4 regions of the Neobacillus sp. DFD-2R genome follow, and region 1 is predicted to be linked to each of the others. Evidence: riboswitches for the same ligand, from Rfam matches in the RefSeq annotation. Region 1 holds a riboswitch; each other region holds the start of a gene.
What was found. Region 1 has a riboswitch for thiamine pyrophosphate ahead of tenI (thiazole tautomerase TenI). Riboswitches for the same ligand answer to the same signal wherever they lie in the genome.
Positions count from the first base shown of each region.

Region 2: another riboswitch for thiamine pyrophosphate. It lies ahead of AC3ANV_RS10770 (acetylornithine deacetylase); the one in region 1 lies ahead of tenI (thiazole tautomerase TenI).
Region 3: another riboswitch for thiamine pyrophosphate. It lies ahead of AC3ANV_RS17835 (ABC transporter substrate-binding protein); the one in region 1 lies ahead of tenI (thiazole tautomerase TenI).
Region 4: another riboswitch for thiamine pyrophosphate. It lies ahead of thiC (phosphomethylpyrimidine synthase ThiC); the one in region 1 lies ahead of tenI (thiazole tautomerase TenI).

Region 1 covers NZ_CM173228.1:1,638,970-1,642,158, reverse strand. Annotated here, with positions in the region: gene AC3ANV_RS08040 (methylmalonyl-CoA mutase family protein) at 1-781, opposite strand, end outside; TPP riboswitch at 1,056-1,164, shown strand; gene tenI (thiazole tautomerase TenI) at 1,278-1,907, shown strand; gene thiO (glycine oxidase ThiO) at 1,900-3,039, shown strand; gene thiS (sulfur carrier protein ThiS) at 3,050-3,189, shown strand, end outside.
Region 2 covers NZ_CM173228.1:2,142,214-2,145,402, forward strand. Annotated here, with positions in the region: gene AC3ANV_RS10760 (ABC transporter substrate-binding protein) at 1-382, shown strand, start outside; gene AC3ANV_RS10765 (DsbA family oxidoreductase) at 577-1,308, shown strand; TPP riboswitch at 1,374-1,474, shown strand; gene AC3ANV_RS10770 (acetylornithine deacetylase) at 1,567-2,868, shown strand; gene tenA (thiaminase II) at 2,865-3,189, shown strand, end outside.
Region 3 covers NZ_CM173228.1:3,570,039-3,573,227, reverse strand. Annotated here, with positions in the region: gene AC3ANV_RS17845 (S9 family peptidase) at 1-1,027, shown strand, start outside; gene AC3ANV_RS17840 (hypothetical protein) at 1,150-1,311, opposite strand; TPP riboswitch at 1,617-1,726, shown strand; gene AC3ANV_RS17835 (ABC transporter substrate-binding protein) at 1,913-2,905, shown strand; gene AC3ANV_RS17830 (thiamine-binding protein) at 2,918-3,189, shown strand, end outside.
Region 4 covers NZ_CM173228.1:2,486,210-2,489,398, reverse strand. Annotated here, with positions in the region: gene thiC (phosphomethylpyrimidine synthase ThiC) at 149-1,924, opposite strand; TPP riboswitch at 2,098-2,211, opposite strand; gene AC3ANV_RS12435 (DUF1003 domain-containing protein) at 2,311-2,886, opposite strand.

The sequences.
Region 1 (3,189 bases):
ATTGAAAGATCATTTTTGATAGTGCTTGTTCAAGATTCAGTTTGTTTTCAAGTAACTGCTGAAGATAAAATACCCCTGTGGCAGCTGCAATTCCAAGCTCCTGAACGGCATTTGCTCCCCCATTATGGTATGGAGATGTATTGATTAGAACAGTCTGTAAATTGGGGAGTTTTTTATGTGCCTGCTTAAGCGTTTCTGACCATTCAGCAAAATAGATATCGTCGTTTTCCGGAAGAAATCCGTCTATTACAAATGTTGAAAGCGGATCTGATGCTATGTATCCTGTCACACTTGAGCCATCACATTGATTTTCTGTCAGTTTTACCAAGACTGATAATATGTCCGGCTGCATTTCACAAGCATTTATTGCGAAGGGATATTTATGAAAATAGTCTTTTAATAGATTTAATAGAAGCTCATTCGTTTCAAATAACTGTTTTGTTAATTCAAACGAAATAACCGTTTGACCTCTATTTAATGCCTGTTCAAGCTTTTCCTCTAACTCTGTTATTGTTGTATATGGTATTCGCTGGGCAACCTTCCATTTATTCGTGATATAACCAAGCGGAAAAATTCCTCTTCTAAAATCGGAACCACCCGGATAAGCAGCTATCGATTTTTCATCTTCTTGGAAATAAAGCGGTTTCAAAAGTATGTTTTCATATGTTGAGGATTTCAGTGATTCAACCGATTTTCCTTTGATGGATTCCTCAGCCTTTTTTTCCCATTCATCAATATGATTTCTTGGAAATGTTTGATTCTTCATCTCTTTTAAACCCATAAATCTCGCCTCCCAACAACAGAATTTCTAATTGCAAAAAAATTCTAACACATTACTATATCTTATTTTAGAATAGAAACAACATTCAAGCAATGAAAACCGTCAACAAGTATGATGAAAGCGCTAGCCAAATCGGGGGACATATTTTATGCCCGATGTCCGGCTAATGGAAATTATCAATTTTTATTGCACAGAACAATAAATCAATTGACATTTACAATAAAGGCGCTACTATTATAGATGTAAGGTGAATTCTACAAATTAATATGTGATGCTTATCCGCTAGGGGTGCCTTTTTAAAAGGCTGAGATTGAAGTACTACTTCGGGACTCTAAGGACCTGATCTGGATTATACCAGCGTAGGGAAGTGGAAAACTAGACGTTTGACAAATGAAGGCCTTTTCATTTCAAATTTTCAACCACTTTCTTTACAAAAAGAAAGTGGTTTTTTGTTTTTCAGATTTATTTTAAGGATAAGCAGAATATTACTAAAGGGGTGACTCAAATTTTAAATAGTTTAAAAGAACTACATATTGTATCCAATGGCAAAATGCCGATGGATAAACTAAGTGAAATTTTAATGGAGATTCACCCATATATAACGGCAATTCATATACGAGAAAAACAAAAATCTGCACAGGAAATCTATCAAGCAGTCCAGCTTTTCACAGAAAGAAACATACCATTATCAAAGATTATTATTAATGACCGTGTGGATGTTGCCTTCGTTACAGGTGCAGCAGGAGTTCAATTAGCATCACATAGTTTAGATCCTTCAATTATAAAAACAAATTTTCCCGGGCTTTTGCTCGGATGTTCTATCCACTCCTTGGAAGAAGGACAAAAAGCATTACAGAGTGGTGCTGATTATGTGCTTTATGGTCACGTCTTTTCTACAAAATCAAAACCGGGATTATTACCTAGAGGTTTAGAAGAATTTAAAAGGCTAACAGGACTACTTGACCTTCCTGTCATTGCCATTGGCGGCATTACACCAGAGAATACTAGACATGTAATTTCCGCCGGCGCTAAGGGCATCGCGGTTATGTCCGGAATATTAGAAGCCCACGATCCATTAGCAGCTGTAAGGTCTTACCAAAATGAATTAAAAGATGGAGATGTGTAAAGTGAAAAATTCATTTGATGTGGCAATTGTCGGGGGAGGAATAATTGGGTCCTCTATTGCATATCAACTTGCAAAAATGGGGAGAAAAGTAATTGTTCTTGAGAAGGAACGTTTAGCTTGTCAGGCATCCAGTGCCGCTGCCGGAATGCTGGCAGCACAAGCGGAAATCGAAAAAGACGGTCCATTTTTCCAATTAGCTTTAAAAAGCCAGGCAATGTTTTCATCTATTTCGAACGAGATGCTTGAATATGCCGGCATCGATATCGAATTTGTTAATAAAGGGATGTTAAAAATTGCTGAATCAGAGGAAATAGCCCTGGAATTAAAAAAACAAGTCACGTTTCAACGGAGGTGGGATCCTAGCATCAAATGGCTTGATTCAAAGGAATTACAAGAAATGGAACCTGCTCTATCTTCCAGTGTTACCGGAGGGATGTACCTTCCAAATGATGGGCATGTCCAAGCCGCTAAATTAACATATGCATTTGCTAAAGCAGCAGTACATTTTGGCGCAGAAATTCATGAGTATACTGAAGTCCTTTCATTTATTTATGAACACGGGCAAGTCAAAGGGGTAAAAACAACAAAAGGTGTAATTAATTGTGAACAGGTTGTCATTGCGACAGGAGCTTGGGCTGCCAAATTAATGCACGAAACCGGGTTGGAAATTAATGTTTATCCTGTCAAAGGGGAATGCTTTTCAGTCATGACTGAAAAGCCGATTATTAACACTACGATTTTTTCCGATAAACGTTGTTATTTAGTACCTAAACGAAATGGTGAAATTTATATCGGTGCTACAATGGTGGAAAATACAGTTGATAACAGGGTAACGGCCGGAGGAATTACGACATTAGTAGAAAGAGCTGTTCAGCTGGTTCCACAGATTAAGGACGCAAAATGGGAGCGGGTTTGGGCAGGAATTAGGCCGCAAACCGGTGATGGGAACCCATACATTGGTGAACATCCAATTTGGAAGGGTTTGTTTGTTGCAGCAGGACATTTTCGAAATGGGATTTTACTAAGCCCTCTTACAGGGAAACTAGTAGCTGCATTGATGGACCGAAATTTAACAGATGATAAAACGCTCTCTGCTTTTCGCTTGGATAGACATTGCAAAGCGGTTCAATAGGAGGTGGAATATGAACGTACAACTGAACGGCGAAAATATACTTTTACCCGAAAATATTGTATTTGTTTCAGACGTACTAAAGCATTACCAAATTCATGATAAAGTGGTTGTCGTCGAAATAAATGGAGAGATTTTAACAAGGATGGAACA
Region 2 (3,189 bases), 500 kb from region 1:
TATGAACTCTAAAGATGGTACAGAAGCGGCATTAGGCGGAAAATATGCCTCTACAAGTCTCTATATGAATTACGATTTTGTGAAAAAGAACCCGGATGTTGTGCAAAAATTGGCTAATGCCTATGTAAAAACACTGAAATGGATGAGTACCCATACTCCTGAAGAAATTGCCGATAAAATGCCGGAGGAGTACTATGCAGGTGATAAAGCCGTATATATCCAGGCCCTTAAAGGTCAGCTTCCAATGTTCACAACTGATGGAAAAATGCCTGCAGGGGTTCCGGAAAATGTTCAGAAAATTCTCTCTGCCTTTAAACCGGCTGTAAAGAGTGTCGATCTTAGCCAGACATATACAAACAAATTTGTTGATAAAGTGAAGTAATGATTTTCATATGACCGGGTGCCGCTTGCTGCGGCCCCGGTTTTATGGTGAAAAAGGCAACTTTTTGTTAAAACCAGGCCAAAGGATTTACCCTTTTATTAAAGGGTAAATATTTCGGTCTTAAGCAGCTAAATATGGGATTTATGCTGGTTGTGTTACTATAGTACTTAATCGTAGAAAATCGAGGTGTTTACATGAAAATAGAAGTTTGGTCTGATTTCGCTTGTCCTTTTTGTTATATTGGGAAGCGCAGGTTAGAGGAAGCGCTGGATCAATTTCCACATAAGGATCAGGTAGAAGTGGAATTTAAAAGCTTTGAGCTCGATCCAAATTCACCAAAGAATATCGATAAAAATATGCACGAAGTATTAGCAGCAAAATATGGTATGAGTCTTGAACAAGCTAAACAAGCAAATCAAAATGTTGGGCAGCAGGCTGCCGGAGTGGGATTAACCTACCACTTTGACACGATGAAACCAACGAATACCTTTGATGCCCATCGTTTGACAAAATTTGCGAAAACGTATGGGAAAGAAGCAGAAGTTACTGAAAAGCTGCTTTATGCATACTTTACTGAATCAAAGCACATCGGGGATTACGATACCTTGGCAGATATCGCAGAAGCTGCAGGCATTGACCGTGATGAAACATTAAAGATGCTGCAGGATAAAAACGCCTATGCAAATGATGTTCGGATTGATGAATCAATTGCACAACAATATGGCATTGGCGGCGTACCTTATTTTGTTATAAATCAAAAATACGCAATTTCCGGTGCACAACCGACTGCAACATTCAATGGTGCGCTCCAACAAGTGTGGCAAGAGGAATCTGCCTCACCGGTGTTGCAGAACCTTTCATCAGAGAATGCAGAAGATGCAAGCTGTGCGGATGGCAGCTGTGTGATTCCGGAACGAAAAGAGTAATATTACTTTACATTTTCTAATTCTGTGCTATAGTTTTACTATATTTTGAACTTTATATGTTGATCGACTCACACTAGGGGGGCCTTTGGCTGAGATGGAACTTTGTTCTAGACCCTTTGAACCTGATCTGGATGATACCAGCGGAGGGAAGTGGAACGAATCATTTATGTCAGCCTCATTTAATTTGACATTAATCTTCAAACCACTCATTTCTCCGAAAGTGAGTGGTTTTTATTTTGCAATTAAGGGGAAAGAAAAATGAGAGCGATATCTGAAGATTTGTCACAAAAGATTTCGGATCAAGTGGAAGCAAAAAAAGAAGAATTGATTGAATTACTGACAAAACTAATTGCGTTTCCAACAGTAAGCCCTCCTGCACGTAATACAAATGATGTGCAGGAAGTCATTAAAGAATACTTGGAAGATTTGGGATTTAAAACCGATAAGTGGGATGTGTACCCTGGTGACCCCAATGTTGTCGGCGTTTTAAAAGGAGAAGCATCTGATCAATATAATAGTTTAATTATCAACGGTCATATGGATGTCGCCGAGGTTGGTGATGATAAAGAGTGGGATGAATCACCGTTTACCACTTATATCAAAGATTCTTATATTTATGGACGCGGTGTTGCCGACATGAAGGGCGGAATAGCAGCATCGCTAATGGCTATTAAACTATTAAAAGAACTTGGTATCACGCTTAAAGGAGATCTTCAATTTCAGTCGGTCATCGGCGAAGAAGTGGGAGAAGCGGGAACCCTTGATTGTACCGAAAAAGGATATACAGCCGATTATGCTGTAGTCGTCGATACTAGTGACTTACATATCCAAGGACAGGGCGGCGTCATTACAGGTTGGATTACAATTCAAAGTAAAGAAACCTATCACGATGGCTTGCGCAGGAAGATGATACATGCGGGTGGCGGTGTTAAGGGTGCCAGTGCAATTGAGAAAATGATGAAAATCATTTCGGGGCTTCAGGAGCTTGAACGGCATTGGGCTGTAACGAAAAGCTATGAAGGCTTCGAACCTGGAAGCAATACCATTAATCCTGCTGTAATTGAAGGAGGCAGGCATGCCGCTTTTGTTGCCGATCGCTGTGCGCTCTGGATCACGGTTCATTTTTATCCGAATGAAGATTACGAAGCGGTTATCAAGGAAATTGAACAGCATATTCATGCGGTGGCTGAAGCCGATCCGTGGTTGCGAGATAATCCGCCGCAATTCACGTGGGGTGGAAAATCGATGATTGAGGATCGGGGTGAGATTTTCCCTTCATTAGAAATTGATCCTGAGCACCCGGGTACGCTTCTGTTAGCAGATTCATTTGAAAAATTGTTAACGCAAAAGCCAAACATAGGAATGTCTCCAACTGTTACCGATGCAGGTTGGCTTGGACGGGCAGGAATTCCAACGGTCATATTTGGGCCTGGAAAATTAGAGGATGCCCATGCCGTCAATGAAAAAGTTGAAATCAGGCAATTAGTAGATTTTACAAAAGTATTAGCCGTTTTTATTGCTGAATGGTGCAATACTACCAGGAATGAGGCAAAAAAATGAAGTTTACAGAATTTCTTTTTGAAAAAGTAACGGGAATTTGGGAGAAAACCCATCTGCATCCTTTTGTAGTGGGGATGGGCACTGGGGAATTGCCTGTTGAATCATTTATCCGTTACATGAAACAGGATTATGTGTTTTTAATTGATTATTCCAGGCTTTTTGCTTTAGGTGCCGTAAAGGCAAAAGACCTCGAAACGATGGCTGCTTTTGCAAGGCTGCTGCATGAGACCTTGCACGGAGAAATGGAGCTGCACCGTCGATATGCTGAACGGTTTGGAATTACCCATCAGCAGTTGGAGGAAACAAAGCCTACCCCGATTA
Region 3 (3,189 bases), 1.9 Mb from region 1:
TAAGTTAGCCTTTTCAATGAACGAGGGAGGGATATCAAGAGGAATTATTGTTGACTTGAATACAAGTAATCTTTATACATGGAAAACACCGATGGGAGTGATCTCTGATCTTACTTTTTCACCCGATAACCAAAAATTAGCCTATGTTTTTAATGGGCCTGAACATCCTTCTGATATTTGGGAGCTTGAGATTAAGCCAATTTACACAAAACGACTTACCTCCTCCATCCGGTCACAGGGTTTGGAAAATAAATTGGTTACCCCGGAGCTAATAACCTATAAATCTTTTGACAATCTTCATGTTCCAGCCTTTTTTTACAAGCCGAAAAATACTTCAAAAAAACACCCGGTTGTCATCTATGTACATGGTGGTCCTGAAAGCCAAATTCGTGCCGTTTATAATCCTGTCCTGCAATACTTCCTGAGCATTGGCTTTGCAGTTTGTACTCCGAATGTTCGTGGCAGTACCGGGTACGGAAAGACGTATACCCACCTTGATGATGTTAGAAAAAGAATGGATTCCGTTAAAGATTTGGTATCGTTAGTAGATTGGCTAAAAGCAGAGGGGAGCGTTGACCAACGTAAAATAGCGATCATGGGGGGCAGTTATGGAGGATTTATGGTTCTGGCAGCTATCAGCCATTTTCCTCAATTATGGTCCGCAGCGATTGATATTGTGGGGATTTCAAGTTTTAGAACCTTTCTTAAAAATACAAATCCATGGCGTCAAAAACTTCGGGAGTTTGAATATGGAACGATTGAAAAGGATGGAGCGTTTTTTGATCAAATTGACCCATTAAACCATACCGATAAAATTATATGCCCTCTTATGGTTTTTCATGGTGCAAACGATCCGCGTGTCCCAATTGAAGAATCCGAACAAATAGTAAATAAATTAAAGGAAAGAAACCATGCAGTAAAGTACTTCCGTTTTGAAGATGAAGGCCATTCCTTCGAAAAACTAAAAAATAAAATTTTTACGTACACGAAGGTGGCCGATTTCCTCGAACAATATATCGGAAATTAATTTTAGCAATCAATGAAATATAGAGGGCTTTATTAAACTAAAGGAAACCCGCCACTTTAGTAAGTGGCGGGTTTTAGTAACGCGTAAATATAAGATTAGGCCCTTTCTTGCAGCCATTCAAATTAATTCATTGAATTATCTAACAAAAAATCCCCTTTTGGCAAGGTAATAATCTTTCCACCAATTTGCACATGAATGGTATCGTTAAATATGGCCTTCACGATTCCTTTTAATGAAATGGTTGAATTAACATCAATTTTTTTCGTTTCAGAATTGGTTGTCAAATTATTCACACCTTCCAAAGTTAGATATGACAATATAATAAAGGATGAAAAACAAATAATTCGAGAAATAGAAATACGCAAAAAATAGTAATAATTCATCTTATGATACTAACTTGTGAATGTTTCTTTTTTATGAAACAATTAATGACTGCTTCACCTTCCTTTTTACACAATATAATTCGGAAAAATGATCTTAAATTCCTGCCTATCCCTCTTGAAACTTAGAAAAATATTTTTTGAATTCTGCACTGGGCTGGCATCTTTAAATGCTTCCGGTATAATAGTGAGGGAAATAAAATGGATACAATGAAATGTAGGGGGACCGGTGTTGCCGGTTGAGATATCGTTCTTAAGACGTAGACCCTTGGAACCTGATCTGGTTGATACCGGCGGAGGGAACATATTCTTAAACAATTGATTGTTTGTTAATATGCACTCAGGTTGCTAAAACCTGGGTGCATTATTTGTTTAGGTCTTGTTTTATTCAAAAATGTTAACAACATTACGTCTATCAGGTTGTTTCTTGTTTACGTTTTGTTTCTGTTACATCCGGATGTTATCCGGAAGAGATATTATTTTTTAACATATGGGGGCTTTAAAAATGAAAAAGTGGTTCGTTCTATTATTATCTGTTTTTCTTATTGCCGGTTGCAGCAGTAAAAAGGAGACAAATACTTCGAAGGGGAATACTAAACAACTGAAAAAGATTTCTGTTGTTCTGGATTGGACCCCGAACACCAATCATACTGGATTATATGTAGCGAAAGAAAAAGGTTATTTTAAAGATCAAGGGTTAGATGTAGATATTATCATGCCTGGTCAAGCCGGTACGGATCAGCTGGTGGCTTCGGGAAAGGCCAATTTTGGGGTTGGCTATCAGGAAGCGATCACTCAGGCCCGCATCCAGGGTGTACCACTGGTATCGATTGCGGCTGTCATTCAGCATAATACATCCGGCTTTGCATCACCTGCTGCCAAAAATATCAAATCTCCAAAGGATTTTGTAGGAAAAACCTATGGCGGCTGGGGCTCACCGGTTGAAAAATCTGTTATTGATTCTTTAATGAAAAAAGAAAATGCCGATGTCAATAAGGTAACAATTATTAATACGGGAGACACCGACTTTTTTACCGCGATTAAAAAGAATGTTGACTTTGCCTGGATTTATTACGGCTGGACAGGTGTAGAAGCTGAGCTTCGCAATGAAAAAATTAACATGATTTACTTAACGGATTATTCCGATAAGCTCGACTATTACACGCCTGTTTTGGAAACAAATGAAAATATGATTGCAAAAGACCCCGGAACAGTAAAAGCGTTCTTAAAGGCAGTAACAAAGGGCTATCAGTATGCGATTAAAAATCCTGACCAAGCGGCTGATATCCTTATTAAAGCGGCCCCGGATTTAGATCCAAAGCTTGTGAAAGCGAGCCAAAAATGGTTATCACCGAAATATCAGGACGATGCGAAGCAATGGGGGATCCAAAAGAAGATGGTTTGGGAAAACTACGCTTCTTGGATGTATGACCATAAACTTCTTGATAAAAAATTAGATGCGAATAAAGCATTTACGAATGAATTTTTACCAAAATAGGAGGTTATCAAAATGGCCAATGCATTGATCAGCATTCAAATATTACCGAAAACAAAAGACGGAGAAGATGTTATCCCGTATGTGGATGAAGCAATTCGCGTAATCGATGAATCGGGAGTGAAATATGAAGTCCATCCATTAGAAACGACGATGGAGGGCGAGCTTGAGCACTTATTTCGTATTATCGCTGCAATGAATGAACGAATGATTGAAATCGGAAGCCGTAATGTGATTTCCCAAGTGAAAATACTGTACCAACCAAGCGGAATTACTATGGACCAATT
Region 4 (3,189 bases), 850 kb from region 1:
TTTTTGGCATTTCCTCATTCCTGATGATTCTAGAAATATATGTTTACAATGATGTTGGATATTGTTAATTTTTCTTTGTAAGTGATGGATCTTCTGATGTAAGATTTCTACTTCTTCCTTTAATTTCTTTATCTCATTGAAATTACTATTATCGATAAATCTTTGATCCATCATTTACAAATTCCTCTGCCTTTTGTTTCATTCCCTCTTCAATGGCTAATTCCTCACCTGGTTGATCTCCATTTGCCATTCCGCGAATATCATGAGAAATTCTCATTGAACAAAACTTTGGTCCGCACATCGAACAAAAATGAGCAGTTTTTGCTCCTTCAGCCGGAAGAGTTTCATCATGGTATTCTCTTGCCCGTTCCGGGTCTAATGAGAGATTGAATTGGTCCTCCCATCTGAATTCGAAGCGAGCTTTCGATAAGGCATTGTCACGAACTTGTGCACCTGGGTGTCCTTTGGCTAAATCAGCTGCATGAGCGGCAATTTTATAGGCAATAACACCATCGCGGACATCATCCTTATTTGGAAGGCCTAAATGTTCTTTTGGTGTAACATAACATAGCATAGCTGTTCCGAACCAGCCGATCATTGCAGCACCAATGGCTGATGTAATATGATCATATCCTGGAGCAATATCGGTTGTTAATGGTCCTAATGTGTAAAAAGGTGCTTCTTTGCAAATCTCCATTTGCTTATCAACGTTTTCTTTAATCATATGCATCGGCACATGCCCGGGACCTTCGATCATTACTTGAACATCATGCTTCCAAGCAATTTCAGTTAATTCGCCCAATGTTTCAAGTTCAGCAAACTGCGCTTCATCATTGGCATCAGCTATGCTTCCGGGACGCAATCCATCCCCTAGTGAAACAGAAATATCATATTGCTTCAGAATTTTACAAATTTCTTCAAAGTGAGTATAAAGGAAGTTCTCTTGATGATGAGCTAAGCACCATTGTGCCAAAATCGAGCCGCCTCTGGAGACAATTCCCGTTGTTCGTTTGGCTGTTAATGGAATATATCGTAATAAAACACCGGCATGTATCGTAAAGTAATCGACCCCTTGTTCCGCCTGTTCAATTAGCGTATCACGATAAACTTCCCAGGTTAAATTCTCGGCAATTCCATTCACCTTTTCAAGTGCCTGATAGATTGGCACAGTTCCAACCGGAACAGGGGAATTGCGGATGATCCATTCTCTTGTCGTATGAATATTTTTCCCAGTTGATAAATCCATGATGTTATCGGCACCCCATCGAGTTGCCCATGTCATCTTTTCAACCTCTTGCTCAATGGAGGAAGTAACAGCTGAATTCCCAATGTTCGCATTAATTTTCACATGAAATTTGCGTCCAATTATCATTGGTTCACTTTCAGGATGGTTTATATTTGCCGGTATAATTGCTCTGCCTCGGGCAACCTCGTCACGAACAATCTCGGGATCGATATTTTCACGAATCGCGATGTACTCCATTTCAGGAGTAATAATGCCTTTTTTAGCATAGTGCATTTGCGTGACATTTTTTCCTTCTTTTGCACGTAGAGGTGTTTTATTAAGATTAGGAAACCATTCAAGGTTTGCACGTTCATCACCTTCAAGGTATCCGTTATCTTTAGGTTTTATTTCTCTGCCTTCATACGTCTCAACATCATTACGTTCGAGAATCCATTTCTTCCGTAACGCTGGAAGTCCTTTTCTAATATCGATATGGTAATTTGAATCTGTGTATGGGCCGCTTGTATCGTAGACCCGGATTGGTGCATTTTCTTCTTCTCCAAAACTAGTTTCTGTTCGACTTAACTCAATTTCTCTCATTGGAACCTTAATATCTGATCGTGATCCCTCAACATAAACTTTTTTACTTCCCGTAAATTGTGATTTTAACTCAATGTTCACTTCTGCTTGCTTTTGCATGAAACTTCCTCCTTAAAATGGGTAGATTTTTCGATCAGGAAAGTAACAGCATAGTTCATTACAAGCAGCCTTTCGGACAAACGTGTAAATGAATGACAATAAAAAAAAGGTTCTGTTTACACAGAACCTGATTAATCGTCAAAAAGTAGTGGCGTGTTCACAAAATTAAGACGACGCCTTCGAAACTACTTCCCTACGCTGGTATCATCCAGATCAGGTTCAAAGGGTCAAAGAATTTTACGCATTCTTTTCTCAGTCCGAGCCATCGGACCCCCCTAGTAGAGCTATTGAATTTAATTATGTAACTTTAGGTTTGATAATAACATAGTGTTCATTATTTTGAAAGTTTTAATTTTAAATATGGGCGTTTTTTCCTATAGAATGCTTTATTTTTTTGATTCGTCCGGTTCAAAAACACCACATTGATGTAACGAGGTTAAAAGTTGTTTTATTTGAATTAATTCCCCTTCGATTCGATGAAGGTGACTCTGCATATCATCAATTTCCTGTTCAGCTTTATAATTTATTGCAAAATCAATAATGGATTCGTGTTTATCACGGGAAGCCTGCCTATTCTGACTCATCATGATGACAGGGGCTTGAAAGGCAGCAATAAAGGATAAGCATAAATTCAATAAGATAAAGGGTGGTTCATCGAAATGAATATGCTTGGTAAACGCAATCGTATTCCAGACTATCCAAACGGTAAGAAATACTCCAAACCAAATAATAAATTTCCAACTACCGCCGAATTTAGCAATTTTGTCTGCAAGTCGGTCTGCTTTCGTTGTTCGTTTTACATATTCTTCGTCAAGATGAGTCATTATGCTGCTTTCGTAGTTATCCACTAATCGATCAATGCGTTGTGCATCATTTTTATTAATTTCAATATCAAAACCTTGAATAATTGAGGCATCGTCTTTAATTTCAGGCTTCACATAAAAAATCTTCCTTTTATCCATTGTTCTCATTCCTTCTACAAATAAAAGCTTTGTTAGGTGATTAAGTTTTAACCATATATCTTTAAATGTGAAATTAAATTCCTTTAACAGGCTTATCCCAACAGCCATCCCGATATTTTAAAAAATTGGGACTGTTAAACTAAATGCGAATCCGGCGCAAATATATGTACCCAAAAAGGGGCTCTGATGTATCCCCGATTATAATAATTCTGTCAATTAACAGGAAAAATAATGATCCAATCAGCAACCCACCTTTTCAATTGCAGATAAATATAGCATGCTCGCGATGGCAATAAAATATTG